3 regions of the Paenibacillus sp. S02 genome follow, and region 3 is predicted to be linked to each of the others. Evidence: riboswitches for the same ligand, from Rfam matches in the RefSeq annotation. Region 3 holds a riboswitch; each other region holds the start of a gene.

Region 1 (10,553 bases), 180 kb from region 3:
TTGGCGTCCAATCAGCTGAGGGGAAAGCATGAAAAAAGCATTTTGTGCTTGAGCCATGATGGGGTTTTGAATCGTTGTAATCCCCATTGTATGCGCCAGCTCCGTGTTATCGAATCCGACAATCGCCAGATCTTCTGGTACGTTCAGCCGTTGTCTGCGTGCTTCGCAGAGAATGCCCACTGCTACATAATCGTTAGCACATAAAATAGCCTCTGGGAATTCTTCCCGACGCTGTAACAAATCCCGTACGACCTGTTCGCCATCACGGATATTATAAATAGAAGAGTGATTCCAGTGTTGCAACACTGGCAGATTGTGCTCACTCATGATTTGTTCGTAGGCTCGTTGTCTGCTATGGGTATTGATGCTGCTCGGACGACCAAAAGCATTGGCTATACGAGTATAGCCTTTTTGTATCAAATGTTTGAGTGCTAACATATATCCTTCATACTGATCCATAGCGACGGAGCGAATATCGGTATGCTCCATTCGTTGCCACGAAACGATCGGGCCATATTTGCAATAGGTGCTCAAAAAATCAGTGTCATTCACGCAGGAAATGATGACCAGCGCATCGACTCTTTTTCTTTTTAAATCCTCAAAGGCTTGAAGTTCTTTCTTTTTGTCTTCTCCCGAAGTATAAATAATGGTTTGGAATTCATACTGGCCGGCTACTTCTACAAAGCTGTCCAGAAAAGCGAGAACAATTTCATTAATAGTTGAAGTAATGATACCGATCTGAAGCGTCTGACCCTTGGATAGAGAAATGGCATTCCGATTAGGAACATAATCTAATTCCTGCATGATTTTCAAAATCTTAGTTCTTGTTTCGTGACTGACATGGGGTGACTGATTTAATACTCTGGATACCGTAGCTTTGGAAAAGCCCGCCAGTTTTGCAATTTGATCAAGATTCGACATGGTGCTTCTCCTCACATAAGAAAAAAATACTTGACATGAAACGCGTTACAACGATTAGGATGCTTATGAAGGCATTACGTCTATTTTAAAGCATCTGTCAATGCTTTTCAAAGGAGAACGGTTACCGTTAGGTATTGATTCACATTTGCAGCACATGATGGGATTACTTGACCAAAGTAAAAATCTTAAATACGGAAAGGGTTTTTATACCATGACGAAGACGCTAAAAGGATTTCCGAAAAACTTCTTGTGGGGTGGTGCAACCGCAGCTAACCAATTGGAAGGCGCTTTTGACGTAGATGGAAAAGGATTGTCCAGTGCGGACATGGTTGCCTATGTACCCAAAGCAGAGCGCAAGAACGATCATGCTATGGAGATTTCGTCCGAGCGACTCGAAGACATTTTGGCAGGCAAAGTCAATGCCCGTTTTCCAAAGCGTGAAGGTGTGGACTTCTTCCACCACTACAAAGAAGATATTGCATTGTTCGCGGAAATGGGCTTTAAGGTATTTCGTATGTCCATCAACTGGTCGCGGATTTTTCCGAATGGCTATGATGCCGAGCCGAATGAAGCGGGACTGCAATTCTACGACAATGTATTTGATGAGCTGCGCAAATATGGTATTGAACCGCTGGTAACATTGTCACATTATGAGACACCGCTGGGTTTGACTCAGAAGTATAATGGCTGGCTGGGTCGTGAAGTTATACAGCACTACGTAAATTATGCCGAAACGGTGTTCACACGCTATAAGGATAAAGTAAAATACTGGCTGACCTTTAATGAAATCAATGTAATGACCATGAGTCCGTTTACCGGTGGCGGGGTGGTTATTGACCGCGTAGAAAACAAACAACAAGCGATATACCAAGCACTGCATCATCAATTTGTAGCTAGTGCACTGGCGACAAAACGAGGACATGAGATCATCCCGGGCTCTCAAATCGGCTGTATGCTAGCTCGTTTGGAAAGCTATCCACATACGTGTAACCCAGAGGATATACTGAAAGCCCAGCATGAAAATCAGATGAACCTGTTCTTTACGGATGTGCATGCCCGTGGGGAATATTCCAACTACATGAATCGTTATTTTGAAGAAAATAATGTTGTTATACACACAGAACCAGGGGATGCCGAAATTTTAAAAAATAACACGGTCGACTATATCTCATTCAGCTATTACATGACCTTGACCGTTTCTGCAGGTCCAGAAGGTGAGAAAGCAGCAGGAAACCTGATTGGTGGCGTGAAAAATCCATATTTACAGTCCTCTGACTGGGGATGGCAAATTGATCCGATCGGTCTGCGTGTTACGCTGAACACGTTATATGACCGCTACCAAAAGCCGCTATTTATCGTGGAAAATGGCCTAGGTGCTTATGATAAGGTAGAAGAAGACGGATCTGTGCATGACACATATCGTATTGATTACTTGCGTCAGCATATTGTTCAAATGAAGGAAGCGATTGCCGACGGTGTTGATCTGCTTGGCTACACCAGCTGGGGTCCTATCGACCTTGTGAGCATGTCTACTTCCGAAATGTCCAAGCGCTACGGATTTATTTACGTTGATCTGGATGATGACGGTAACGGAACGCTCAAACGCTCCAAAAAGGACTCATTTAACTGGTATAAAAATGTGATTGCAACCAATGGTGAAGAATTGTAATTCCATATCGTCTCGGGCGGGTATAGCAGAGGACATCCTAAGGATGCAATCTGCTGTACCCGCTTTTTTGATAGACATAATAATAATATTTCAGAGGGTTTCACAAACTTTTCACTTGTAATAAGCTGAAAGTTTTCTGTATAATAAATAAAAATTTCATATGTCTGGTTGATGTTTGCGGGAGATGGAACGAAAGTTCCGACCGAAGGGGCAAAACTCTCAGGTGCTTAGGCTGATTACAGCAACAAGCGGGGACCGTAAACGGACAGAACTCTGGAGAGACCCTTAATTGGGCGCCGAAGGTGCACCGCAGAGAACATCTGCTTAAACTCTCAGGCAAAAGGACAGAGACGCGAATAACCTGTGACAGGGAATGCCCTAGGCTTTTTTATAAGCTATTAGAGGCAGAAACCTGCGCAAGATGGTTGTATTTTTTCGTGCCTTTAACCTCTCCAGGAGTCGAATCAGCGGATTTGACTCTTTTTTGTTTTCTAATATGCTGGAGGAGCGGGTTGAAATGAATTTGGTACATGTGTTAGAAGCGATTAGCAGTTGGATATGGGGGGCGCCTCTCATCATTCTTGTCATGGGAACGGGGTTGTGGCTGACCATACGTTTGAAGATGCTGCAGGTATTCCGCCTGCCCCTGGCGATCAAGCTGATCGGTAAGGCACCGAATGAAGGCAGCGGGGATGTAAGTAGTTTTGCGGCTTTGAGTACAGCGTTGGCGGCTACAGTTGGCACAGGAAGTATTGTCGGCGTAGCGACAGCCATTAAGCTGGGCGGGCCGGGTGCCTTGTTCTGGATGGTCGTTGCCGCCTTTTTTGGGATGGCGACGAAATATGCGGAAGGTGTACTTGCGGTAAAATACCGGGTGAAGGATCGGAATGGGCAATTTTCCGGCGGCCCGATGTATTATATTGAGAAAGGTCTGGGACGCCGTTTTAAACCGCTGGCGATGCTGTTTGCTTTTTCAGGCATGCTGGTAGCGTTGTTCGGGATTGGAACGTTTCCGCAGGTCAAAGCGATTGTATCTTCGACTGAAAACAGTTTTGGCGTTCCGCCCATTGTAACAGCACTGATTATTGCTATCCTTACAGGACTTGTTACTATTGGAGGACTCAAAAGCATTGCCAAGGTATCGACGAAGGTCGTTCCTTTTAAAACAGGCTTGTACGTACTGATCTGTCTCATCGTACTGATTCGGTTTGCTGACCAACTTCCTGCCGCAATTGCGCTGGTGCTCCATTCGGCATTTTCAACTACATCTGCAACGGGCGGATTTGCCGGAGCTACGATTATGCTAGCGATGCGAAGTGGGGTAGCCAGAGGTATTTTTGCCAATGAGGCCGGATTGGGAAGCGCACCGATTGCAGCTGCAGCTGCCAAAACCAAATGGCCTGCGGAGCAAGGGCTAATTTCCATGACAGGCGTGTTTATTGATACGATGGTTATTTGTGTGATGACTGGGTTGACGCTACTGGTTAGTGGTGTGTGGAGCGGGCCTACCGATGCGGGCCTGATGACTCAGCAAGCATTTTCCAGCGCATTCCCGCTGGGGGCAGAACTGCTCACAATCATTCTGATTATGTTCGCGTTCACCACCATGCTCGGCTGGAACTATTACGGGGAACGCTGTGTTGAATATTTGCTTGGGGTCAAGTGGATTAAGCCATACCGTTATCTGTTCATCGTACTGGTTGCCGGGGGCGCGTTCATTAAACTGGATGCGATTTGGCTGCTGGCAGATATCTTTAACGCAATGATGGCTTTCCCGAACCTGATTGCACTGCTCGGCTTATCAGGAATTGTAGTCGCAGAAACCCGAACCTATATGGATTCTCTGAATTCTAATAAGAAAAAGGGCATTCTTGCAGGTGCCAGTGTAGGGGCAGCTATTCAAGTAGAAGAAAAAGGACAAACGGTTAATTCATAAATTTCAAAAGGGAGTGCTCTCAGCCATCACAGGCTTGAGGACACTCCCTTTTAAATGTTATAACGATGCGTGCAAAATAGCTGAAATATCTTCTTGATTCAGCTTTTTATAATTACCGAAGCCTCCGTATTCCATTTCACGGGCTGCAATGTTTGCGACTTTTTCCAATTGCTCATCATTAATATTGTAATCGGCCAGGGTGGAAGGGGCACCGAGACTTGTCCAGAATGCACTCAGGCGATCAATCCCCTCCAAAGCAATTTCCTTATCCGTTTTACCAGTGGTCTCTAAATCAAATATGCTGAGCATCAGCCGCTTCATGCGTGCAGCATCCTGATCCACCGTATGTCTCATCCAGTTGGGGAACAGGATCGCCAGACCGCCGGCATGAGGAATATCATATACAGCGGATAATGCATGTTCAATCGTATGCGAAGCCCAGTCCCCGAAGTAGCCCATTTGCAGTGTTCCGTTAAGGGCAATCGTTCCGGCATATAAAATCGTTTCACGATGCACGTAGTTGTGCAAATCTTCCAGCAGCTTAGGTGCAGTTTCGATCACGGTTTGCAGCACGGAAAAGCACATACGATCTTGCAACGGTGTATTTTTAACATTGTGAAAATATTGCTCAAACACATGGCTCATCATATCCACCATGCCATATACCGTCTGATCACGTGGCACAGAGAAGGTGTTTTTTGGGTCCAGAATCGAGAATTTCGGATGCGTCACCGCGCTGCCCCATACGTATTTTTCGTTCGTTTCCCAGTTGGTGATAACAGAATCCGGATTCATTTCTGAACCGGTGGCGGCGAGTGTGAGGATGGTACCGAATGGCAGAGCCTGGGTCGGCATGTGCTTTTTGTTGATAATATCCCACACATCGCCGTCATATTCAGCCCCTGCTGCGATGGCTTTGGTGCAATCAATAACGCTTCCACCGCCTACTGCAAGTAAGAAGTCGATTTTTTCGTTTCGGCAAATGTCGATGCCCTTCTTAACGGTGGACAAGCGCGGATTCGGTTCTACGCCGGACAATTCATGAATGTTCAGATGTAGCGGCTCTAACGCGTTTAATACCTGGTCATACAGACCATTTCGTTTGACACTTCCACCTCCGTATACCAGCAAAATGTTTTTGCCGTAATTCAGCAGCTCCTGCTGCAGTTCTTCAATTTGATTGTCTCCAAAAATTAATTTGGTGGGGTTATAATATGTGAATTTGTTCATCTGGTAAGTTCCCCTCAGTTCATAGTTCATGTTCAAATCGTAAATCGCTTAACCTGATTTCCTGTTGGATACCTAACTTCATCATGTAAGCTATTTGAAATGACGATTAACCATTATACATGAAATGAATAAGGGAATTCAAGTAAATCTAATCTTTGACCGCTCCGGCGGCAAGATCGGAAATAAACTGGCGGCTAATGAAAAGAAATAAAATAATAAGTGGCAGTACAGCCAGCAGGGTGCCCGCAATGACCATCGCATAATCCGTATTGTAAATCCCGTTCAATTGTGACAGTGCAATCTGGAGTGTGAATTTACGCTCATCCGTTAAGACAATTAGTGGCCATAAATAATCATTCCAGGCTCCTATAAAGGTAAATGCGCCGAGAAAAGCGAACGCAGGACGTAGAATAGGCAGTGCTACATTCAAGTACAGTCGAAAAAAGCTGCATCCGTCCATCCGGCCCGCATCCAGCAGTTCCTTTGGAATGGATTCTTCCGCATATTGACGAATCCAGAAAATGCCGAAGGCATTTACCATCCCCGGGATGATAAGCGCTTTGAACGTACCTACCCATCCAAAGGAGGCCATCATGACAAAGGAGGGGACAAGCGAAAGTTGTGAAGGGACCATCATCGTAGCTAGCAGAACGATAAATAGCACTTTTTTGCCCGGAAAATCAAACTTGGCGAATGCAAAACCTGCTAGTGAATCGAAAAACAGAACCAATAGGGTAACCGAACCGGCTACAAAAAGGGTATTAAAAAAGGCTCCAGCAAAATTAATCTGTTGCAATACTCTCGTTATGTTATCCAAGAAGTGGCTGCCAAACCACAATTGCGGTGGAAAACGATAGATGTCTGAGGTTGTACGGGTTGCCATGACGATCAGCCAGTAAAATGGAAACATCGACAGGATGATTCCCACCAACAATCCGGCATATAAAACAAAGGATTTTGCGCGTGTCTGCATCATGTTGTGAAGCTCCTTCCCATCGTTATTTTTTACCTTGAACGAGTTTCCAGTTTATGATGGAGAATAGAGCAATGATGAGGAACATGCCCCATCCGACGGCTGCACCATATCCAAAATAGTTGTTAATGAACGACTCGCGGTACAGGTATAAAACGATGGTCATACCACTTGCCCCGGAACCGCCGTCATTACCGACCAGGACCTGTGGCTCGGTGAAGAGCTGCATACCGCCGATGGTGGACGTAATGACCGTAAACAGAATGACTGGGCGTAGCATAGGGATAGTGATGCGGAAAAAAGCTTGCGCTCCGGTTGCCCCGTCTATTTTGGCGGCCTCATACAGCACATGCGGAATACTCTGGAGTCCAGCCAGATAGATGATTGCGTTATAGCCCATCCATCTCCATACGACCATAGAAGAAATGGCAATTTGGATACCCCATGGCACATTCAGCCATTGAACCATGGGTAGCCCCAAGAGTTGCAGAAGGTAGTTGAGAAATCCAAAATTGTTGGCAAATAAGGCACTAAATATGATGGCAACAGCCACAATAGACGTCACATTTGGCAGGAAGAATCCGACTCGCCATAAGGTGCGCATTTTCACAAAAGGGGCATAAAGCAGAAAGGCAATAATCAGTGCGAAGAATAGCATCGGAATCGTTGCATACACCCAGATCACAAAGGTGTTGCCTACAGCCTGCCAAAATTCATGATCTGTTACAAGGTAGCGAAAGTTGCCCCAGCCGTTGTAGGTCATGTCTCCGATCCCGTCCCATTTGTGAAACGCTAGATATAATGAAAAACCAATCGGAAACAGTCCAAAGATGCCAAACAGCAGATAAAACGGCGAGATCGCAGCATAAACGGCACGGTGCTTCCAGATTTCTCTCAGCATAATGTCCACACGCCTTTTTTGAATTTTGTTTTTATCGCTGTAATTCCCGTTCGATTCGATCCATGGTTTCCGTCCATAATGCATCGGAATTGGCATCCTGCTTGGCGACATTAGCAAGGCGACGGGTCACAATGCCGTGGATGACAGGATAGCGCTCGCCGAAATAGCTGCTTTTCACATTACGTGCGGAGGTGGCAAAGATGAGTCCGGTGGCCTGACCACCAAAGAAAGGCTCGGGTGTCCCCATGATAGGATCGTTATAGACGCCGGGAGTGGACGGGAACAGTCCGATTTTGTGGTAGGCTTCCAGCTGGTGTTCCGGGTTTTGCAGCCAGGTCAGGACTTCAAAGGCTTCTTTGGGATGTTTGCTGGATTTGAGGATAGAAATGAAAGAACCACCCAGGTTGCCGTCTCCTCCAGGAGCACGGGCGACTCTCCATTTGCCCGCTGTATCCGGCGCGGCCTCTGTGAGAACTTGCTTCATCCAGATAGCCCCTACAAAAGAGGCGATTTTTCCATTATTGACCGAAGCGTTCCATTCGGGAGTCCAGCCATCCGCATTGGCGAGCAGATGCTTCTTGTGGAAATCGACAGCGGTTTTCCAGCCCAGACGGATGTCAGGAGATTGATTGCCGATATAGCTGCCATCCGGCTTGAAGTAAAGGTTTGTATGCTGAGCGAGCACCTGATTGTAAACGTTTACAATATTGTCAGCCAAGAATGAACGGCTTCCGAATTTCTGGCGAAGTTGTTCTCCGGCCGCCATGTAATCATCCCATGTGCGAATGGAGGCACTAACCTTTTCAGGATCACTAGGCAAGCCTGCTTGTTCAAACAGATCACTTCGGTAGAAGAGGGCGGTAGGTCCTGTATCCATGGGAAATGCAATCATTTTACCATCAGGAGTGATCCCCTGATTCCATTTCCATTCCAAATATTGATCCTTTAAGCGGTCTGCTCCGAGTTCCTTTAAGTCATAAAAACGATCCGCACTTGGGAACAGCTCCACCATCCAATCGTTCAGAGCTACGATGTCTGGTTCACCGGAACGAGCTGCGAGCGTTGTCTTCAGTTTGGCTTTGAAGTCACCGCCTATTTTTTGAGTTTTTAATTCAATATTGGGAAATTGTTTTTCCGCTTGGGCGAGTAGTTCATCGTCAATAGAACGGTTCCAGTACCACAATGTAAGCGTTATCTTTTTTCCGTTTGACAAATTAGTTTCAGATGATTGACTTTCAGAGAACGAGGGTCCACTACAAGCACTGAACATCGTGAGAAAAGCAAGACATAATACCAGCCATTGTACTGTCTTCACATCATTTCCCTCCTTGCTGTCTGAGATAATCTGCCTGCTAAACAAGTTGTAAATGGTTTAGCTCCATCATATGAAGCTGTTACCCATTTATGTGCATTGCCTTAACCAAAAACAAAAAATTTGAAACAAAGCATGTATAGAAATTTAATACTCTAAAGATATTGATCCTACTAATCCGAAGAATGATAAAACAATAAGGCAAATATTATGTCAAAAGGAATCTAAATCGTCAATGCTGGGCAATATCCTGGAAAAATCCAATGATGAATTTGAAGAACGATTTCTCTATATCGGTGTGCAGTTCCCCAGCAGGATAAGACAGATAGATTGTTCGCATACATCGAGGTTCCCTGATTTGAAGCAGCTTGATGTCTTCGGTTACGATGTTTCTCCACAGGATAGAAGGAATAAATGAGATGCCAAGTCCCGTTTGAATCAATCCTCTTACCGTAGCCGGATCATCACTTTCAAAGACGGTGTTCGGTTCAAAAGGGATATGAGTAAAAAAGCGGTCCGTTGTTTTCCTAAGCGAATTACCAGGTGTAAGGCTGATAAACTTCTCATCCTCTAGATCTTTCAGGAATACGGTGTTCTGAGTGCTCAGAGGGTGAGAATTTGGTACGCCAAGAAAAATCTCCTCCTCCAGCAGAATCGTATGCTCGTTGCCTGCCAACTCTTCGGACGTAATCGCAAAATCGTATGCCAGTCCTTTCTTCACCATCGCAGGGTGCTGGGTCAGGTTGAATCTAATTTGAGGGTAGAGATCGCGAAACTTACCAACCAGGTTGGGCAGTAGCATAGAGCCGACGGCGACGTATAACGTGATTACCTCTACCTTTTCATTCTTCATTTCTTTGACTTCGGATATGCCTTGCTCTAGCGCTGAGAGCGACTGATTCACTCTTTTCAGGAACTTCTTGCCATATTCATTCAGCACGATATGTTTTCCTTCGCGGTCAAATAGCTGCACACCCAATTCCGTCTCCAGGTTTCTAATCATTTTACTTAAGGCAGGCTGTGAGATAAACAACTCGTTCGCGGCACGTGTGACATGCTCATACTTCGAGGTTACTTGAAAATACTTAAGCTGCAAATAATCCATTATGGATAGCTCCTTTATAACCACTAGGTTATCGATTATATGTGAATATATATATTTTACAGGTATTTGCTCTCTTATTACAATTGACAATGTAAGAAATTGAATCCGCTAAAGGTGGTGAGATTCTGAACATCGTTTTTACATTTCCCGGCCAGGGGTCACAGGTTCCTGGAATGCTGCAAGATGTACCCGAGTATGTGAAAAAGGCAACAAGTATCATCGGAACTGAACTTCGTGATGATGAGAAGGCTATGGGCTCAACGGTCTGGATTCAGACGGCACTCTTCGTTAAGGAAACGGCAATAGCCTACCGCTTGATCGAGCAGGGGATCCGGCCTCAATTTGTGGCAGGGCATTCCATTGGTGCATTTCCTGCGGCGGTCATCGCGGGAGTTCTCTCGTTCGAGGATGCGCTTCGGATCGTATGGCTCCGTGCCCGGTTGATGGAAGAAGCCTTCCCTGAAGGCTATGGAATGGGTGTGATTATGGGGCTTACGAAGGCAGAA
Region 2 (10,553 bases), 2.0 Mb from region 3:
ACTGCCTCCAGCGAATAACGGAATAACGTCGGTACGATGGGTGCCTCCTCGCTCATATACGCCTGCCACTGATTGTATATATCTTTACGATAATTGTCGTCAAAGGCTTTCACAGACACCCCTTCCCGCAACAGCTTATCATTCTCTTCACTCGTAAAACGCGAATAGTTAAAGCTGGCTCCGCGTCCATACAGTCCACTAGGGTTTACATCTGTACCTGTACTCCATGCGCCGCCAAAAATATCAATGCCGGGGTCATCCTTCTGCACACGATCATAGAAAGAATTGAACTCAAGCAGACGACCGTCCACCAGCTCGACATGAAGTCCGACATCCTTCCAGTTTTGCAAATAAAACTTTGCCAGCGATTCAGCTGTCGCATCTCCGCTCATTGCCGCATAATGGAGCACCAGTTCCTTGCCCTTAGGGTCCTCACGGTATCCATCTCCATTGGTGTCCACATAGCCTGCCTCGTCCAGCAGCTTTTTCGCCTTGTCCGGGTCATACGTAATGCCCTTTGCATTTATATCATGATATCCCTTAAATGCAGGCGGAATCAGGGATGTTGCTGGAATTCGAAGTCCATGATAGAGCTGCTTGCCAACCTGCTCATTATTCAGCGCATAGCCAAGGGCCTGACGCAATGACTTGTTGGCCAGCTTGGCGTTCGGGTCCATGATATTTAGATTCTTGGCCTGATCGAATTTGCCCATCTTAAAGCCCACATAGCTATAAGATAATTCCTCCTGACCGAGAAACTGTACATTTTTCGGATTGCTGGCCTCATTGTAACGGGTGGTTGGATAGCTGGCCCAGTCAACTTCTCCACTTTTCAGCGCCTCGGTAATGACATTCGGGTTCACCACCTTCAGATGAAGGCCATCCAACTTGGGCTCACCGTGGAAATAATCTTCATTTTTGACGAATTCCACAGATTCACCTGTGACCATAGATTTAATTTTGAAGGGCCCATAGCCAATCGGATTTTTACGGACAGGATCAGATCCAGCCATATCTTTCACGGGGATATTCTGAAAAACCTTTTTCTCCAGTGGTGTAGACCACAGCCCCGATTTCACCGAAGGATTAGGTTCCTTAAAACGAATGGTAACCTCTTTCTCATTCAGCACCTTGATGCCAGAAATGGTTTTGGCCTTACCCGCGTGATAATCCTCCATGCCCACAATGTTGGTCATAAAGCTATCATAACGCGGACCTTCGTAGTCTTTATGACCGATCACTTCATAGGAAAAAGCATAATCCTCCGCCGTTACGGGATTACCATCCGTCCAGTTCAGTTTGGGGTCAATTTTGACAGTCACCGCCTTATTGTCTGGGGAAAAGGAAATCGTCGCCGCCCCTTTATCGTCAATATTTAGATTGGAGTCAATCGAAAACATAGAAGGGTAGAAAAACTGGAAGACTTCAAAATCAGGATTGCCTTCATAAAATACAGGATTCAGAATACCTTCAAAAGGGGTATCAGACACAAGTGCATAATTGATGATGCCACCCTTAATCGGGGCCTTATCGTTCTTGATCGCCTTCGCCAGCGCTGTGGCATTCACCTGTTTGCTGTCGGACCCTGAGCCGCCTGTACCGTCAGACGATTTCCCTCCATTTGAAGCGGAAGGCGAACCGCTGCATGCGGCCAGTGAAAGTACCAAAATTGCAGATAGAACAGGCAGAATTCCTTTTTTCCAGTGTTTAACCATTGTAAATCCCTCCTTGTCATTGTCCTTATCCTTGAACTTCAGTTAACCCAATCGTTGTCTGGCATCCGTGGCGCGTTTGAGCGCCTGGCCAATAAAGTTAATCGCCAGCATTAGCACCAAAATAAGCAGTGAGGCAGGCAACCACATCCACCAGCTATTCTGCAAAACATCCGGGTCATTGGCATAACTCACCAGTGTACCCAAGCTTGGAGTAGATTCCGGTAAGCCAAAGCCGAGATAAGAAAGCCCGGTCTCAATTCCGATATTTCCTGCGAGGCTGAGGGTCAGATTGACGATCACGACCGAGCTAAGATTAGGCAGCACGCCAAACCAGATGATTTTCCAATTGGGTGTGCCAAGGGTTTTGGAAGCCTGCACATAATCTAGTTCGCGCTCCGACAACACCTTGGCCCGGATCAGACGCGCTTTTCCAATCCATAAAAAGGCAGTCATAATGAAAATAAAGGACCCTATGCCGCTTTTGGGTACAATGCTGACAAATACGATGACCAACATCAAAAATGGAAGTACCAGAATAAAATCAATGATCCGCATGATGATGTTATCGACCAGTCCCCCATAAAAACCAGCCAGCAAACCTAACGTTAAGCCAATAGCGGCGGATAACAATGTAATCGTAAAGCCGATGGTGAAGGAATTGCGGGCTCCAATGACCAGCTGACCGAAAATATCCCTGCCCGCTCGGTCTGTACCCAGCCAATGCACTGAGCCGGGAGCTTCACGGATTGCGCCCAAATCCACCGTCGTGACTACATCCTGATTTACAAACAGGACAGAGGCATATATAAAGATCAAGAACAGAATTACAAAGCCAATGGAAACCAAGGCCATTTTGTCACGCACCAGCTCACGACGCAGTACAGACCAACTGGATGGTGATTTACGAATGATTTCCGGCGTGAAGACCTCCTCCACCTGAATAGACACCATAATCCCTCCCTTTCTCTAGACTTGTTCGCTATTCAATTCGAATGCGGGGATCGACCTTGCTTAGGATGACATCAGATAAAAGGGTCCCTAATAGCGCCAAGAAGCCGGAAATCATCACCAGCGCGTTCACGACTGAAAAGTCCCGTTGAGTGATGGACTGGAGAAATAGTTGACCTAACCCTGGATATCCAAAAATAGATTCAAGGAAAATGTTGCCCGCAATTACTCCCGTCAGGTCGTAGCCCAAAAAGGCAGCAATCGGCAATAGAGAGTTTTTGAAAATATGGCGCGAATAAATTTTACCTTCGGGTACCCCTTTGGAACGCGCTGTTTTCACAAAATCCTTTAGTCGTGTGTCAATGACCTCATTACGCAAATACTGAATCGTAGCCGTTGTACTGAGCAACGCGCCTGTAACCGCCGGTAAAATGAGATGATACGACTTGTTCACGTAATATGCCCATGTCCCCGGCTCCACGCCTACATCCACACTGCCGCTGGTTGGAAACCAGCCAAGCCTGAATCCGAATACGTACAGCAGCAACAACGCGAGTATAAATAGAGGTGTCGCAAAGCTGAGATAGGTATAGCCCACTACGGTTTTGTCCAGCAGACTATGCTGATAGCGACCGCTGAGTACGCCGAGCGGAATGGCGATCAGATACGTCAGAACCAGAATTACTACGCCCAGAAAGAACGTATTCCCCAGTCGGCTGCCAATCAGATCGGTAACGCTAATTTTATGTACATAAGATTTGCCCAGATCCCCATGAGCCAGCTGGACGAGCCAGTTCCCATACTGCACCCACACCGGGTCATTCAATCCCAGTCTTTGTCGCTGTTCTTCCAATGCGGCCGGATTCAGATTGGGTGTAGAGGTAATAAGTCCTGTCAGGGCATCCCCTGGCATAGCCTTAGCCAGGAAAAATATAAGTACGCTCAGTGCAAAGAGCTGAGGGATCATAACCAGCAGCCGACGCAGTGTAAATTTCCACATTTCTGTACCCCCCTTATGGTAGCGCGACTTGATGGGATGGACTTACTGATTTTAGTGCAAACGGCTTTCCACTCACGTCTAGATGTTTGGGCAGCTCTGTTTTGTAGGAGGATAAAAGCATTCGCCTTTTTTGGGCATTTTCCAGCCGTTTTGTAGGATCAATATTGGGAATGGTTGCAATGAGGCGCTGGGTATACAGATGCTGTGGACGCTCATAAATGTCTTGCTCGCTCCCCTGCTCCACTAGACGGCCCCGGTACATAATACCGATTTGGTCGCACATATGGCGAATAATGCCCAAGTCATGACTGATGAACAAATACGTCAAATTAAATTCCCGTTGCACATCCTTCATAAAATTAAGCACCTGTGCCTGCACGGAAACGTCCAACGCCGACACCGGCTCATCAGCAATGATCAGCTTGGGGTTTAATGTCAGCGCACGCGCGATCCCAATCCGCTGCCGTTGCCCCCCGGAAAATTCATGCGGATATTTGTAGGCTGCATCGGCGTTCAAGCCGACCTTTTCCAGCAACGTCTGTACTTTCCTCCGTTCTTCCTCACTGCTCAGCCTTTCAAAATTTCGCAGCGGTTCAGCAATGACATCCAATACGCGCTTGCGCGGGTTGAGCGAAGAGTAGGGGTCCTGAAAAATCATCTGAATGTCTCTACGCAGCGGATGACGGTTGTTACGGCTCAGAGCCGCAAGGTCCTTTCCCTTAAAAAGAATCCGTCCGCTCGTCAGCTTATTTAGACCGATAATCGTCCTGCCTGTCGTCGTTTTTCCACAGCCGGATTCTCCCACCAGCCCGTATGTCTGGCCTGCCTCAATGCTGATCGACACGCCATCCACTGCTTTCACCTGATCGACGACACGCTGGAAGAAACCACCGCGCACCGGATAGTGGACCCTCAAATCATTTAACTCCAGTAGTGCCATGAGCAGCTTCCCCCTTTGCCTCGTCTTCAAAATGAAAATGCTGGTAACATGTACAACGGACCCAATGTCCAGGGGAAATTTCATTTAGTTGGGGATGGTCTTCATGCACTCTCTGCTGAATCCAGGGAATACGCGGAGCAAAGCGGCAGCTATTGCGGGGGATATCTTGTAATGAGGGAACAATGCCGCCGATGACATGCAGTGATTCCCCCTTGGTATGCGATCCCGGCATGGAAGCAAGCAAAGAACGCGTATACGGATGCTGTGGATGCCTGAATAATTCAAAAACATCAGCGCTCTCCACGATTTCTCCGGCATACATGACCACCACGCGGTCAGCTACTTCTGCCACAACACCAAGATCGTGCGTAATCAGGATAATTCCACTTCCGGTCTCCTGTTGAAGCTGTTTGAGCAAGTCGAGAATTTGCGATTGGATCGTTACATCGAGCGCAGTAGTTGGTTCATCTGCGATAATAAGAGAAGGTCGACAAGCTATGGCAATCGCGATCATCACACGCTGACGCATCCCTCCTGACAGTTCATGCGGATACTGATCGTACACACGCACAGGATTCGGTATATCTACGCTTTCCAGCAGCTCCAGCACACGTTCCCTTTTTTGCTTCGTAGATAGTGACGTATGATAATCAAGATTTTCCTCAATCTGCTTGCCAATGCTCATCAATGGGTTGAGTGCTGTCAGCGGGTCCTGAAAGATCATGCCAATGCCCGCTCCGCGGATTTTATTCATTTGCCCTGAAGAAAGGCGGTTAAGGTCCGTACCTTTAAAAAGGACCTCTCCCTCTACACGTGTGCGTTCCATGTCATGCAGTTGTGCGATCGAAAGCGCCAGCGCGCTTTTGCCACAGCCGGATTCTCCGACTACAGCCAGCACTTCATTGGGGTTGACCGTCAGATCTAGATGGTCGACTGCGGGGTGATATTGATCCTTGATGCGAAAAGATACGGATAATCCTTTAATTTCCAACACGGGTTCGGTATTCAATGCGCGCTTCCTCCATTCTCCATGGTCTTGTCCCGCTTATTCTCACCATGTTTGATGTTTAAAACCTCTCATGAACATTACATACCGTTTTTGTCGGAATAATTTGAATACATCCTATCACCAGTATATGGATATATCAATTAAGATTATGCTATCAACATCATTTAAAAAATCAATGATCCAGCAGTAGCGCGGCCTTTCTGGCACAAAATGTAATGAAATAACCAACCACAGGTTAATTTTCATTACAAAAAAAAGTCGCCTGATCCCTCTGCAGGGACCAAACGACTAACTAATACCAGCTCACATTGAGCTTCTGGCGATAATTAAGAAGCCGCTCCATAGGAGCCAGACTTGAACGTTCTAGGATCGTACCATTTGTAGCCTGCTGCCGGAGCAGACCAAGGCTCAGGCTGCGGTTCTGTGGAAGCCGCAGGCTCCTCGAATGGCAGAAGCTTCGTGGGTTGATCCAGAGTCAAGCCTGCCACATCAGACAATTTCGTGTAGTCCTGCTTCCATGCAAGCCATTGGACCGTTTGTACCAGGAAGGTGGAATCATCCACTTCCTTGAAACCATCATATGTCTTCTTCGACTGTCCGTTTTCCTCACGCACATATTTCGGTGTAGCATCTTCTACAGGGGAAGAATCACCGATGAACGCTGCCTTGCCTTGACCTACCTTGGAGATAGCAGCATAAGGTCCTTCCGCACGGCCCCCGCCGTTATAAACTCCCTGGTCTACCGCATTCCCCCATTTTTTCGTGCCTGAAGGGATATAAGCAATGCCTTTAGCCTTGGTAGGATCAATAATAGCCAGCGTAGATCCTGCATGCATTGCAATCGAGCGCACACCCTTAGTAATGCCGAAAGATTGATCTGCGGCTACAATGTCGGTAGCATTCACATCGCCAAGCGCATTGTAACGGAAACGAACGCCAAAGTTGGTCGCCAGCCAATCGGAGCTTGTTAATCCTTGCATCGCCGGTGATGCAGCTTCTTCTGCAGTCATGCCTTTGGCCGGATTAGTATAGGCTCCACGACGGTAGCCATTCATAACCTCGGAGGAATCCCAACGGTTTTTGTTACGGTCCGCATTATAATGATCGGAGATGAAGAAGACGCTCCCCCCGTTATTCACGTATTGCAGCAGGGCAGCCTGCTCAGATGCCTTAAAGGCAACATTCGCTTCACCAATAATGAACACATCATATTGGCGCAGCTTGTCATATGTTATGGCCTGCTCTCCATAAGTAAAAGGAATGGGACGGTTCAATTGGTCTACCGTAAAGCCTACATTACGCAGTCCATTGGCAAAGTCGGAGAAGGCGCCTTCAATGACCCAATCTGCTGCACCAGCGGTCTGTGCGTGCGTATTATCGAACAGCACCTTTTTGCCTTTTCCATCCGGCAATGTAGTACCAGGTTGACCCGGGTTGCCAGGTTCACCTGGTTCACCCGGCTCGCTTCCGTTCACAAGTTCAACAGCGCTTGGGCTTTTCACTCCACCAAAATTATTGTAGGCGCCGAGTGTACCCGTCACACGAATTTTGCTGCCGATCAGCTCAGGATGGCCTGATAGCCCATATTGCCCTCTGTACGCTGAAGTCAGCTGTACATCCAACAGATTAGACGTATTACGTTCATTTGCCTGATCGGCAATCAGTACGTTAAAATCATTCGCGAACGGAGAAGAAAAGTTAGCCGTTTTCGATCCGGTAGCATGTCCGACGATGTAACCTTCCACCGTCACCGTACCTCCACTGCTTTGGCGCTGAAGTGCTTCAGCTACTGTCAAGGCTCCGTCCGCCTTGACCTGACCGAATGGAACGAGGATCCCAATCAGCAGTGATACGATCGCTGCTAGATGCAACATCCCTTTTAAGCGTGAAGCTGTGAATCGCAAGCCTTTTACCATACGTCAATATCCCTCCTATGATTTCCATAAATATACTTGTCCTTTATCAGATTAGCCGCCAATCTTCTAATTCCTTCCTGGTTTCATCCATAATTATGTAAATTTTAATCTTTTTTATTGGAAACGCACCTGCTTATGTAAAAATTAAACCTGTGATTGACACCGAGCACGGCATACATTACGCTAAGAAAGACATGTAGAACGTTATACGCGAATGAAGATGACGGGAGAGTCTGTCCAGGGAGCCTACACTCTGGCGGCACCGAAGGAGCAAGACGCCAGCACCCGGCTGGCGGATAATCTCTCAGGTCCATGTATCGTCATCTGACGCAACTCTGGAGAGAGCGCAAGCCACCCAAGGGGTAAGGCGGTAAGAACACCGCACGAAACTCTCAGGTAACGAGGACAGAGATAAGGGAAACTTCCTTATCCTGTCCTTTTTTGTGCTCACATTGTGCGTCAGCATTAGGAACCGTCATAACCGCGCAAAGACGCGGAAATACCATAAAGTATGGTATTAGAACATACAGGGGGCCACACCATGCGTTTCAAAGATGTATTTTCTATTATCGGTCCGGCCATGACCGGACCTTCCAGTTCACACACCGCAGGCGCGGTACGGCTCGCACGCGTTGCCCGGCACTGGCTCGGGACGCAGCCTGACCGTGCCCGCATGACACTGTACGGCTCCTTTGCCGATACGTATAAAGGACACGGTACAGACCTGGCGCTCATCGCAGGGCTGCTTAATTACGATACGGACGATCACCGGATTCCGGATGCCGAGCAATGGGCAGAGCAAGCCGGGATGGCCGTGGAATTCGCCGTCAGCGGACTCCCCGCGCCTCATCCGAACACTGTCCGTTTCGAGCTGTGGAAGGGCGAGGATCAGCGCACACTGTTGGGCTCCTCCATCGGCGGCGGCAGCATCCATGTCCAGCAGCTTAACGAATTCCGGGTCAATCTGACCGGGGAGCTGCCTACGCTGGTGCTTCTCCACTCGGATAAGCCCGGTACATTGGGCGCGATAACTTCAGCGCTGGGCGCGGCCCACATTAACATTGCCTATATGCACGTAGATCGCAAAGGCCGGGATGGTGAAGCACTCACCGCCATTGAAACGGACAGTTCTGCTCCAGCTGAACTGATTGCGGAACTGCGTTCTTTACCTCATATGTATGAAATTAAGATGATTAATTTGAAAAAAGGAGCTGAATCCGATGCGGTTTAGCCATCTGCATGAAATCAGCGCTTTATGCGCTGAAGAATCCACCACAATTGGCCGCTTGATGATTCAAGAGCAGGTACAAGAGACGAATACAACGGAGGAAGAAATCTTTCGCCAAATGTCTGATTATTATGAAGTCATGAAGGAAGCCGTTCATCGCGGTCAGACACAAGACACCGTATCCCGCAGTGGATTGACGGGCGGTGACGGCAAGCGCCTAGCCGAGTATCTGCGGTCAGGGGAAACCTGCTCCGGTGATGCCTCCGCGCTCGCCATGGCTTATGCCCTCTCCGTGTCGGAGGTTAACGCATCCATGGGTCGCATTGTCGCCACGCCTACCGCAGGCTCATGCGGGGTTATCCCTGGTGTGTTCATCAGTGCGCAGGAGCGGTTCGGCTGGGATGATGAGCATATGGTGAACGGCCTGTTCGCCGCTGGAGCCATTGGCTACGTGATCGCCAACAACTCCTTCATTTCTGGCGCGGAGGGAGGCTGTCAGGCTGAGATTGGCTCAGCTATCGGGATGGCGGCTGGCGCTATGGTCGAGCTGCGCGGTGGTACGCCTGAACAGGCTGTTCACGCCGTGGGTCTCGCTCTTAAGAACACGCTCGGCCTGATTTGCGACCCCGTCGCCGGACTCGTGGAGATTCCGTGCATCGTGCGCAACGGGCTGGGAGCCGTGACTGCACTTGCCGCAGCGGACATGGCTTTGGCGGGTGTGCGCAGCGCTATTCCGTCTGACGAAGTCATCGACGTGATGCTTGAAGTCGGCAGTGCGATGCCGTCGAAGCACCGCGAGACCGCCAAAGGCGGCTTGGCCCAGACGCCGACTGGCAAGCGTTTGACCGAATCACTTACACGCAACACACCGACCAAGAAGGAAAAGTCATAATTTATAAGCGGTAGCCTCCTTAAAATAAAAGAGCAAGCATATCGTCCTTGGACGTATGCTTGCTCTTTTGTTTTACTGAACGGTTACCTGTACCTTCGTCATTTTACCTGCATATTTCACAGTAATTACAGCTTTGCCCTTGCCCTGTGCCTTAATGTTACCGTCTTTGACGGTCGCAACAACAATTCTGGACGAGGACCAGACTGCCGGTTTGGAAACATCCTTCTCCGACTCATCCTTATACGTGGCTGTAGCCGTAACCTTAGCCAGCTGTCCTGCCTTCAAATTCAAAGCAACTTCGTCTGTTTGCAGGTATTTAAGCGTATCAACATCCACGGGTACGCTGATTACCTTCCCGCCAAACTTCGCCTGAATGTTAGCTTTACCGTAGCTAACCGCAGTAACCTGACCCTTTTTAACAGTGGCTACCTTGTAATTAGACGTTTTCCATTCCGCTTGGGCCGTAACGTCCTTTTCTTTACCATCACTGGATTTAACCACAATCGCGATGGTTTTTTGATCTCCAGATTTGAGCGATAGCGCGATTGCATCCGCTTCAATCTTTTGCGCTACGTCCACTTCTACCGTAAACGTAATGTTTTGCTTGCCATATGAAGCAGTCACCGTTGCCTTACCGCTACCATTCGCTTTGATCAAACCTTCGCTAACTTCAACCACTTTTACATTGCTAGTTGTCCAAGTGGCGTCCTTGGTTACATCTGTTTTTGTACCGCCACTCTTAACTCCTGTTACTTTCAGCTGCTTCGTTTCCTGAGCACCAAGCGCAATTACACGCGAGTCTGTTTCCAGACGATCTACAAGGCCCACTTGTACGTTTATTGTCAGTTTTTTGCCGTTGTAGGTCGCTGTAATAACCGCTTTACCAGCGGATTTACCCGTAATCG
Region 3 (10,553 bases):
AAGGGCTGGGCGAAGTTCATGCTTAAAATTTCCGGGATTGCCGCTTCGGCAGGCATAGCCATTGCCCGGGCGTTTATCTTGGAGCATCCGAATTACGCTGTAGAGAGACGCGCGGTTGGTGATGTTGAAGCTGAAATCGCGAGATTGGATGCGGCTTTGGCACAATCTCAAACCGAATTGGAATCGATTAAGGAGAAAACGCTTCAGGAGCTGGGAGAGAAAAAAGCAGAAATTTTTGCATCTCACCTGCTCATCCTGAATGATCCTGAATTGATCGATCCGGTTAAAGCTAAAATCAGAGACGAGCAGCTTAATGCTGACTATGCTTTGAATGAAGTAGCTACACAGTTCATTTCCATGTTTGAAAACATGAAAAGTGCTTATTTGCAAGAACGCGCATCGGACATGCGTGATGTAACCAAGCGGATCCTGAATCACCTGCTTGGTGTTCATTTTGTTAGTCCTGCAGAAATTGCCGAAGAAACGATTGTACTTGCAGAAGATTTGACACCTTCCGACACAGCTCAGCTGAACCGTGAATTTGTTAAAGGTTTTGCAACGAACATCGGCGGACGTACTTCGCATTCGGCTATTATGGCTCGCTCACTTGAAATTCCTGCAGTTGTGGGAACGAAAAATATATTGTCTCAAGCTAAAAGCGGTGATTTGATTATCGTTGATGGTTTGGATGGTCACGTATTCGTGAACCCTACCGAAGAGATTGTTGCGGAATACCGTGCTAAACAGGTGGCATACGACAAGCAACGCGAAGAGTGGCGCAAGCTGCGCGGCGAAGCTACGGTTTCTGTCGATGGTGTTCATGTCGAACTGGCAGCCAATATTGGTACGCCTAATGATGTAGCTGGTGTTCTGGACAACGGTGGTGAAGGCGTTGGCTTGTACCGTACGGAGTTCTTGTACATGGGACGCGATAAGCTTCCATCCGAAGAAGTACAGTATACGGCGTACAAAACCGTTCTGGAAAGAATGGAAGGTAAACCGGTTGTAGTCCGTACTTTGGATATCGGTGGCGACAAAGAACTTCCTTATCTGGACCTGCCGAAAGAAATGAATCCGTTCCTTGGATTCCGTGCTATTCGTCTGTGTCTGGATCGCCAGGATATTTTCCGCACTCAATTGCGTGCTTTGTTGCGTGCGAGTGTGCATGGTAACCTGCGCATCATGTTCCCAATGATTGCTACGCTGAACGAATTCCGTGAAGCTAAAGCTGTTTTGTTGGAAGAAAAGGAAAAGTTGGTAGCCGAGGGTGTATCCGTATCTGAAGAAATTCAGCTGGGCATCATGGTAGAAATTCCTTCTACAGCGGTATTGGCTGACCAATTCGCAAAAGAAGTGGATTTCTTCAGTATCGGTACAAACGATCTGATTCAATACACAATGGCAGCGGATCGCATGAACGAGCGGGTTTCTTACCTGTATCAACCATACAATCCATCCATTCTGCGTCTGGTGAAAATGGTTATTGATGCCGCTCACCGTGAAGGACGTTGGGTTGGTATGTGTGGCGAAATGGCAGGAGATACAACAGCAATTCCATTGCTGCTGGGTCTGGGACTTGATGAGTTCAGTATGAGCGCAACTTCCATTCTGCCAGCACGTAGTCAAATCTCCAAGTTGTCCCGTGCGGACATGGAAAAACTGGCTACAAAAGCTCTGGACATGCAAACAGCAGAACAGGTTGTTGAATTGGTTCAAAGCATCGAAGGTTAAGGAAGGGTATTACATTTCAAAGGTTATATCTTTTTCCAACAAAAAAATTGCTGTGTACATACAGCAGCCGGTATCTAATAGATACCGGCTTTTTTGCATGCTTTAAGTAGAATTTGTTTTTAACTGCATGAGCAATTCAGTACAGGTTTGCGAGCTGCAGTAGTTTCGTCCAATCGTGTGACTGGAGTAGTATATGGTGCATTGAGCACCAGCTCAGGGTTTGCTTCTGCTTCCCGCGCAATATGAATCATAGTGTCAACAAAAGCATCAAGTGTCTCCTTACTTTCCGTCTCGGTGGGCTCGATCATGATGCACTCCTCTACATTCAGAGGGAAGTAAATTGTAGGCGGATGGTAGCCGAAATCAAGCAGCCTTTTGGCTACATCAAGCGTACGCACTCCAAATTTTTTCAAGCCTCGCCCTGACATTACAAATTCGTGTTTGCAATGTCCAGGGTAGGGCAGGTCAAAATGTGGAGCGAGCCGATGCATCATGTAATTGGCATTGAGCACAGCGCATTCCGATACACGCTTTAAGCCATCAGGCCCGTAGCTACGGATATAGGCATAGGCACGGACGAGAATACCGAAGTTGCCGTAAAAGGCTTTAACCCGTCCAATAGAATCTCCCTGTTCCCGGTCCCAGTGGTACACCCCCTGCAGATCTCGTACGACAAGTGGCTTGGGCAAATAAGGGATGAGCCGTTGCTTTACGCCGACAGGCCCAGCGCCGGGGCCACCGCCACCGTGCGGGGTACTCATCGTTTTGTGCAAATTGAGATGCACTACATCGAAGCCCATATCTCCGGGACGGGTAATCCCCATGATGGCGTTGGAGTTCGCCCCGTCATAGTAGAGCAGACCACCCGCGTCATGCACGATGGCAGCAATGTCAGTGATTTGCTTCTCGAACAGCCCAAGCGTGTTCGGGTTGGTCAGCATGAGCGCCGCGGTGTCGTTGCCTACGGCTTGACGCAACGCATCCAGATCCACCAGCCCTTCAGGGGTGGAGGGGAGGGTGACTGTTTCGAAGCCCGCGACGGTTGCGCTGGCGGGGTTCGTTCCGTGCGAGGAATCCGGCACGAGCACCTTGGTACGTCGTTCACCACGTGCTTCGTGGTATGAGCGAATCATCATCAGCCCGGTCCATTCGCCATGGGCGCCCGCGGCGGGCTGAAGCGTGACGGCATCCATGCCAGTTAACGCAGCCAAATCATTTTGGAGCGTATGCAGCAGCTCCATGGCACCCTGGATGCTCTCCTCGGGCTGATATGGATGGATTTTGGCGAAGCCTGTATATCGGGCGACATCCTCATTCACCTTCGGATTGTATTTCATCGTACAGGAGCCGAGCGGATAAAATCCGTTGTCCACGCCGAAATTGCGCCGGGACAAGGCGGTATAATGCCGAATAACGTCTACTTCGTATACCTCGGGTAATGCCGCAGGTTCGCTGCGCAGCGCATAATCTGGCAAAAGCTCTGCCACCGGGCGACGGGGAACGTCGCACTCGGGAAGGGAATAGGCAATGCGACCCGGACGGCTCAATTCAAAGATGAGCGCTTGATCGTGTTCCTTCAACAGCCCTTGTTTCTGATCCTGTCCGGTGTGTGTCATAGCAATCCCCCCAAGGTGTGTACAAATTGGTCAATCTCTTCTTTGGTTCTTTGCTCCGTCACGGCAATCAACATGTGACCAGCAAGTTCCTCATAGTCCTGGCCCAAATCGTAGCCAGCGATAAATCCAGCAGCTAGCAGCTCGGCCTGGAGTTTGCTCATATCTGTACCCTCAGGCAGTCTAAGGGCAAACTCGTTAAAGGTCGGTGCGTTAAACGAGGCAGTTACGCCCTTCAAGCTCAGCAATTGCTCTAAAGCATAACGGCTTTTATGCAAATTTAGCTCGGCTACTTCCTTGATCCCCTGTCTACCCATGACAGACAAGTATACAGATGCAGATAAAGCTAGCAACGCTTGGTTGGAGCAAATGTTAGAGGTGGCCTTTTCGCGGCGGATATGCTGTTCCCGCGCTTGCAAGGTCAGCACGAAGCCGCGTTTACCGTTGCGGTCTGTGGTCTGACCCACAATACGGCCGGGGATACGGCGCATATGTGCCTGAGAAACGGCAAAGTATCCACAGGTCGGACCGCCGAGAGAAGAGGAGATGCCAAGTGGCTGCGCGTCTCCTACCACAATATCCGCGCCCTGTTTGCCGGGTGTTTCCAGCAAGCCAAGTGCTAGTGGATTGGCACTGACGACCAAAAGACCTTTGTGCGCATGGATGAGGTCAGCCATCGGCTTCAGGTTTTCCACGGCTCCGAAAAAGTTGGGGCTTTGGACCAAAACAGCCGCGGTCTGTTCCGATACGGCTGCCGCTAACGCATCAACATCCGTTACGCCGTCCGAACAGCCGATCTCCACGATGTCCAAATCCAAACCGCGTGCATAGGCTGCCAATACCTGACGTGCCTCCGGATGGACGGACCTTGATACGATAAGCTGTTTACGGCGGGTAGCTGCGGCGGACAGTGAGCCCGCTTCCGCCAGTGCAGTCGCTCCGTCGTACATGCTGGCATTAGCTACAGCCATGCCCGTCAATTCGCAAATATACGACTGAAACTCGAAAATGGCTTGTAGCTCGCCTTGGCTTACTTCCGGCTGATAGGGGGTGTAGGCTGTATAGAATTCCGAGCGTGAAGTGATGTGCTGGATGACGGACGGAATATGATGATCATAAATTCCTGCGCCAAGGAAGCTGGCATGTGTGTCTGTATTGGCGTTGTGTCCGGCCAGCTCAGCCAAGTGGCGGGTTAAGGCTTTCTCATCGAGTCGAGAAGAAAGAGGCAGTTCCCCTTGATATCGAATGGCCTCTGGAATGTCACTGAATAAATCATCAATGGATGATACACCGACCACACGCAGCATTTCGGTTTGATCCTGTTCAGTCATAGGGAGATAACGATGCTGCTTCATAGGTTCTGACTCCTTTCGAAAAGCAAAATTTTAAACGTAAATTAGCTAATAAAAAAGTGTGTGAGATGAAAAAACCAGAAGTTAATATCTGACATGTTTGCTTTATAGAAATAAAAAGAGTTTAAGATCAGTGCGGGCGTTTATAAAAGGGTGCTGCCACCACCTCGGCACGCAGGCGTTTGCCACGAATCTCAACCTCCAACGGTGTGGAGAGGGCGCTAAAACGACTGTCCACCAAGGCGAGGCCCAGATTACGCTTCAAGGTGGGCGACTGAGTCCCCGTTGTGACCTCACCAATGTGTTGTCCTTCTGCGAATACCGGGTAATGGGCGCGTGGGATACCGCGATCAATCATTTCCAGCCCGATCAATTTGCGAGGAATCCCTTGTTCTTTCTGACGTTGCAGTGCTTCTCTACCGATAAAATCTCCTTTATTCAGCTTGACGAAGAAACCTAGACCAGCTTCGAGTGGTGAAATCGTGGCAGATAACTCCTGACCGTATAGCGGCAACCGTGCCTCAAAGCGTAGTGTATCCCGAGCACCCAGTCCAGCGGGAATCAGCCCATACGACTCACCGGAACGAAGCAAACCCTCCCATACGGCTGGTGCTTCCGCAGCAGGTATATAAAATTCAAAACCGTCTTCGCCCGTATATCCGGTTCGTGAGACAAGTGCTTTTGCTCCGAACAATGGCACATTCTCATGGAAGCGGAAAGATGCCAGATTCGTAATGTCCGTATCTGCCACGGCTGCGGCAATACGTGCTGCCCCCGGTCCTTGCAACGCTAGCAATGCTATCGCATCAGACACATTCTCCATGTGAACGGATGCAGGCATATGGCGAATTAGCCAATCCCAATCCTTATCGATGTTGGATGCGTTCACAACGAGCATGTAGCGTTCCGGTCCTTTGCAGTAAACAAGTAGGTCGTCTACTACACCTCCATCGGGGTAACACAGGAGTGAATATTGTGCCTGACCTGGTTCCAACTGGCTGACATCATTCGTGGTCACCCTTTGCAGAAAAGCTTCGGCTTCTTTGCCTTCAACCAAAAATTCGCCCATATGCGATACATCGAATAAACCCGCACGTTGCCGGACGGCCTCATGCTCCTTTTGAATGCCGCTAAACTGAACGGGGAGCTCCCAGCCGCCAAAGTCAATACAACGAACCCCAGACTGCGTCCCGTAGGACGAATATAGCGGTGTTTTTCGCAAATTAGTCATTATTCCACTCCTATCCGGTGTGATCGGCTAAACAAAAAAGACAGGCCGAAAAAAACGTATAGACGGCAGTCTACACTCTTTTTTCAGCTCTGTCCTTGATACCAGAAAGTTACCCCGGTATGTACCGGGTTTCCCCTTGGGTGATCCGCTCCAATAGCGAATGCTCTCCAGAGATGCGTCCGGCAGAGGTCCTTTTGCCTGAGAGATTCACCTGCAATGCAGGTTTACTCCTTCGGCGCTACCTTCGGGATCAACGGTATATTACCTGGCTTTGCAGATAACAACTTGATCCGATTCGCGTGCACTTATGTCTCACAAGCGGCAACAGCTATGCGAATCTTTTTGGCAGTCTCTCCCTCCGCGTTCATCCGCGTTTGCAGTTGTCGGTGTGTTTCCCAAAGCATTTGCTATAACCCATTAATACGCAAATTCATTCAAAATGTCAATAAAAATGTCATCAAAAATAATAGAAAAAACATTTAATATATAAATAAGGATATGTAAGCGTTTGTTATAAGCTATCATTTTTTATATAGTACGCTATATGAGGTGATATGAAGTATTTTTGTTAGTATTATTGACATGAGTGTTCTTGTTGTCATAATCTTAACCTGTCTAATACAGGTGAGCAAAAGCGATTTTATTCATATGGAAGTGAGGGGAACAGAATGGGTGAAGTGAAGCAGCAACTTTGGTATACAGACGAACATGAGTGGGTTCAGCGGACAGAGAATGGAACGGTGCGGATTGGTATTACAGACTTTGCACAGCATCAACTGGGTGATATTGTTTTTGTAGAATTACCTGAGGCGGGAGCAACGATTGAGCAGGGAGCGGAGATCGGTACGATTGAATCGGTGAAGACGGTATCCGACCTTTTTGCTCCGGTGACGGGAACCATATTAAAAGTGAATGAAACGCTGGAAAGTACGCCTGAGCTAGTGAATGAATCTCCCTATGACAAAGGTTGGATGATCGAAGTAGAGATGGATAAAGATGTGGAGGAAGCCTTGGGCAAGCTACTGTCTGCGGATCAGTATGAGCAGTTGATTTCCGATGAGCAGTAATGGAGCATTGTAGTATGGAGTAAGAGGGTTAATTGTCTGCTCGATTTTTGTATAAAATAGTCGCTATGATTTGACGTAGCGGCTATTTTTTTGTCTTTTTGCAAACGTAATTACGTGTTTTATTCTGACTTAGAGGGTTTTTCCCATATAAGAATCATACATAATCCAGCACGGTTTTTCGACTAATTTCTATAGCTACAGGTCATATTAAGAAGAATTATGCAGGTATAATACCTTCCCGGATAATTTAAATTTAAATGTTGTCATCAACGTTCATGACGAAAGTGCGTTTTCATTTCGTTGATGAAGATAGCGCTGTCATTTAGTATGAATTTTAAGAAAAGGTAGTGATGCTTACCTACAAGGAGGATTTGAATATGAGTACATTGGACGCAAAGCCAAGTTCAAAAGGAGGCACTCGTGTCGCCGTACAGCGTTTTGGCCGTTTTCTTAGCGGTATGGTTATGCCAAATATGGGAGCCTTTATTGCGTGGGGGCTGATTACGGCACTCTTTATTCCGACCGGATGGTTCCCAAACGAAGGTTTTGCACAATTGGTTGACCCGATGAAAAATTATTTGTTGCCGCTACTGATCGGTTATACAGGGGGCACGATGATTCATGGACAGCGTGGAGGTGTGATTGGTGCCATTATGACGATGGGTGTCATAGTGGGAGCCGATATCCCGATGTTCCTGGGCGCGATGGTAGCTGGTCCGCTGGCTGCGTGGATATTGAAGAAGTTCGACAAGGCCATTGAAGGCAAGGTCAGATCAGGCTTTGAAATGCTGGTCAATAACTTTTCGGCCGGGATTATCGGTGCCATTCTAGCACTGCTTGCCCATGTGGCGATCGGCCCGATTGTACAAATGATCAGTCAAGTATTGTCGGCAGGGGTACAGTTCCTCGTGAACGCAGGGCTACTGCCGCTTGTCAACCTCATTATTGAGCCCGGAAAAGTATTATTTTTAAACAACGCGCTGAATCACGGAGTATTGAGTCCGATTGCGTTGGAGGAAGCTGCAAGAACAGGCAAATCCGTACTGTTCATGCTTGAATCTAACCCTGGGCCGGGGCTCGGTATTTTGCTGGCCTACTGCCTGTTCGGCAAAGGCTCTGCGAAGTCGTCGGCTCCTGGAGCGGTCATCATTCATTTTTTCGGCGGGATTCATGAAATTTATTTCCCTTATATTTTGATGAAGCCGATTTTGATTCTTGCTGCTATAGCTGGGGGTGTTGTGGGAACCTTCTGTTTTATGTTGACAGGTGCCGGACTGGTTGCTGCTCCTTCACCGGGCAGCATCATCGCCTATTTTCTAATGACGCCAAAAGGCGGATATTTGCCAATGCTGAGCGGGGTGATCGCTGCTGCGGTCGTATCCTTTGCTGTTGCCGCAGTGTTACTCAAGACTAGTAAGCAAAAAGAAGAGGGGCTGGAGGAAGCTGCATCTCGCCTGAAAGATATGAAAAATCAAAGCAAGAGTGCAAGTGCTAACGCCACTGTAATGGAAGATAACCACGAATCTGATCGTGCTGTCGAGATTGTCGCAGATCGAACGCTCAAGGATAAATCCGAAGTGAACAAGATCGTCTTTTCCTGTGATGCAGGTATGGGTTCAAGCGCTATGGGCGCCTCGATTTTACGCAAAAAAATGAAGCAGGCGGGCGTAGGCGTGACAGTTACGAATACGGCAATCAGTGAAATTCCACAGGATGCGGATATTGTCATTACGCAAAAAACGTTGACAGACCGGGCTAAAACAGTAGCCCCGAATGCTGAGCACATTTCCATTGACAATTTTCTGAAGAGCCCTGAATACGAAGCGCTGGTTGAACGTCTGAAATCCGATTCTTAATCCCCGTCGTAATCAGGCGGACTGTATGCAGTGTACGTCTCCTGCTTGGAGGGATGAGCTTGGGAAGGAACGGTATGCGCTTATGAATATTACGAAACGACAACGTGACATCGTGGAATATCTTCTGGAGCAGTCCAAAGAGGTTACAGCCGGGGAAATTGCCACGAAGATCAATGTCAGCACAAGGACGGTTCATCGGGAACTGGGCGCAGTCGAGCATTGGCTGGCAGCTCATGAGGTGAAGCTGGAGAAAAAGTCAGGGATCGGTATCTGTATTGATGCTGACCCTGCTCAGCTTGTATGCCTGCGAAAGCAATTGCTGCATACGAAGTCAGACGAATATTCGGCTGAGGAGAGAAAGATCGTGGTTCTCTGCATGCTGCTGGATACACGGGAGCCGATCAAGCTGCTGGCGCTGGCTTCAGATCTGAAAGTCACGGTAACTACGGTCAGTCATGATCTAGACGAATTGCAAGGCTGGATTGAGGAACGTGGACTCATGCTTGTGCGCAGACGGGGGTACGGGGTCGAGATTACAGGACGGGAGACAGACAAAAGACGGGCGATTTCCGAGCTGGCTCTCGAATATTTGGATGAATCTGATCTGTTTTCAGTCCGGGAAGAACTTCGTTCTGTAACCCGTGTCGCCGACAAGTTACTGGAGATGATTGGCAGAGGGAACCTGCTGATTGTGGAAAAGGCCCTCTGGCAGCCCCATGAAAAATGGCTGGAAAACATGGTGGAAAGCAAATATATGGAGCTGCTGATTCAAATTTGCGTTTCGCTGGCACGTCTGCGACTCGGGTATGTTATGGATCCTCTTCCCTCATATTTAAAAACAGATTCAGATGAAAATATCATGCTTCGCACAGCCATGGTGGAACGCATATGCACGGAGTTGTCAGAGGCGCTGGATATTGAATTTCCAGAGCCGGAACGATCTTATCTCAGGCTGCTGTTTCGTGATGCCGAGGATCACTCCACCCGGCTACTGCCGCTGGACGATCTCGTACTGTTGGAGTCGGTTCATGAGTTGATTCGTCGTGTGGAGGAAGAGACAGGCACGCCATTGGAAGAGGACCGTGTTCTGCGTGAAGGACTGATTGCCCATATGGCCCCGGTGTTCAAACGTTTGAAGGAAGGCAGGTCGATTCGCAACCCCCTCCTTCAGCAAATCCGCAAGGATTACAGCAGCTTATTCGACTCAGTGAAAAAGGCTGCGGCGGACATGACAGAAATGAAAGTGCCAGATGAAGAGATCGGATTTCTCGTCATGCATTTCGGCGCTTCACTGGAGCGGCTACGACAATTGCGGCGGGAGGTGCGGGCCATCGTAGTCTGCACGAGCGGCATTGGATCATCCAGACTTCTGGCAACAAGGCTCGCCAAAGAGCTGCCACAAATCAAAATTGTGGATAGGGCTTCATGGTACGAAGCGGCGCGGCTTCCCAAGGAGGATTATGATCTGATCATTTCGACAGTAGAGCTACCGCTTGAACCGGATCGGTATCTTAAGATCAGCCCGTTGCTGACGCAGGAGGAGAGTGATCGCCTGCGTCAATTCATCCAGCATATTACACTCAATCATCCCAATGACCATCAGCAGGAACAGGCGGTTCAGCCTGGTCAGGATATGGAGTGGCTTACCGGTCTGCGGAAAAGTCTTGAGGAAATTGTACACATTGTACAGCAATTTCAAGTGT

The links. A riboswitch is a leader RNA that binds a small molecule or an ion and turns the genes downstream of it on or off. The one in region 3 is predicted to bind glycine.
Region 1: it holds a riboswitch for glycine, as region 3 does, so the genes downstream of both, KAI36_RS20630 (alanine/glycine:cation symporter family protein) here and gcvT (glycine cleavage system aminomethyltransferase GcvT) in region 3, are expected to answer to the same signal.
Region 2: it holds a riboswitch for glycine, as region 3 does, so the genes downstream of both, sdaAB (L-serine ammonia-lyase, iron-sulfur-dependent subunit beta) here and gcvT (glycine cleavage system aminomethyltransferase GcvT) in region 3, are expected to answer to the same signal.

The regions. Positions count from the first base shown of each region.
Region 1 is NZ_CP073682.1:4,651,014-4,661,566, reverse strand. It holds gene KAI36_RS20640 (LacI family DNA-binding transcriptional regulator) at 1-921, opposite strand, end outside; gene KAI36_RS20635 (glycoside hydrolase family 1 protein) at 1,133-2,590, shown strand; glycine riboswitch at 2,759-2,835, shown strand; glycine riboswitch at 2,854-2,948, shown strand; gene KAI36_RS20630 (alanine/glycine:cation symporter family protein) at 3,108-4,526, shown strand; gene KAI36_RS20625 (iron-containing alcohol dehydrogenase) at 4,584-5,756, opposite strand; gene KAI36_RS20620 (carbohydrate ABC transporter permease) at 5,905-6,732, opposite strand; gene KAI36_RS20615 (carbohydrate ABC transporter permease) at 6,755-7,630, opposite strand; gene KAI36_RS20610 (ABC transporter substrate-binding protein) at 7,662-8,945, opposite strand; gene KAI36_RS20605 (LysR family transcriptional regulator) at 9,175-10,047, opposite strand; gene KAI36_RS20600 (ACP S-malonyltransferase) at 10,221-10,553, shown strand, end outside.
Region 2 is NZ_CP073682.1:444,306-454,858, reverse strand. It holds gene opp4A (oligopeptide ABC transporter substrate-binding protein) at 1-1,715, opposite strand, end outside; gene KAI36_RS02030 (ABC transporter permease) at 1,758-2,666, opposite strand; gene opp4B (oligopeptide ABC transporter permease) at 2,695-3,663, opposite strand; gene KAI36_RS02020 (ABC transporter ATP-binding protein) at 3,677-4,603, opposite strand; gene KAI36_RS02015 (ABC transporter ATP-binding protein) at 4,581-5,612, opposite strand; gene KAI36_RS02010 (DUF6359 domain-containing protein) at 5,939-7,528, opposite strand; glycine riboswitch at 7,743-7,858, shown strand; gene sdaAB (L-serine ammonia-lyase, iron-sulfur-dependent subunit beta) at 8,070-8,759, shown strand; gene sdaAA (L-serine ammonia-lyase, iron-sulfur-dependent, subunit alpha) at 8,749-9,648, shown strand; gene KAI36_RS01995 (Ig-like domain-containing protein) at 9,721-10,553, opposite strand, start outside.
Region 3 is NZ_CP073682.1:4,473,913-4,484,465, reverse strand. It holds gene KAI36_RS19845 (HPr family phosphocarrier protein) at 1-26, shown strand, start outside; gene ptsP (phosphoenolpyruvate--protein phosphotransferase) at 19-1,731, shown strand; gene gcvPB (aminomethyl-transferring glycine dehydrogenase subunit GcvPB) at 1,851-3,347, opposite strand; gene gcvPA (aminomethyl-transferring glycine dehydrogenase subunit GcvPA) at 3,344-4,699, opposite strand; gene gcvT (glycine cleavage system aminomethyltransferase GcvT) at 4,827-5,927, opposite strand; glycine riboswitch at 6,104-6,202, opposite strand; gene gcvH (glycine cleavage system protein GcvH) at 6,596-6,994, shown strand; gene KAI36_RS19815 (PTS mannitol transporter subunit IIBC) at 7,372-8,850, shown strand; gene KAI36_RS19810 (BglG family transcription antiterminator) at 8,933-10,553, shown strand, end outside.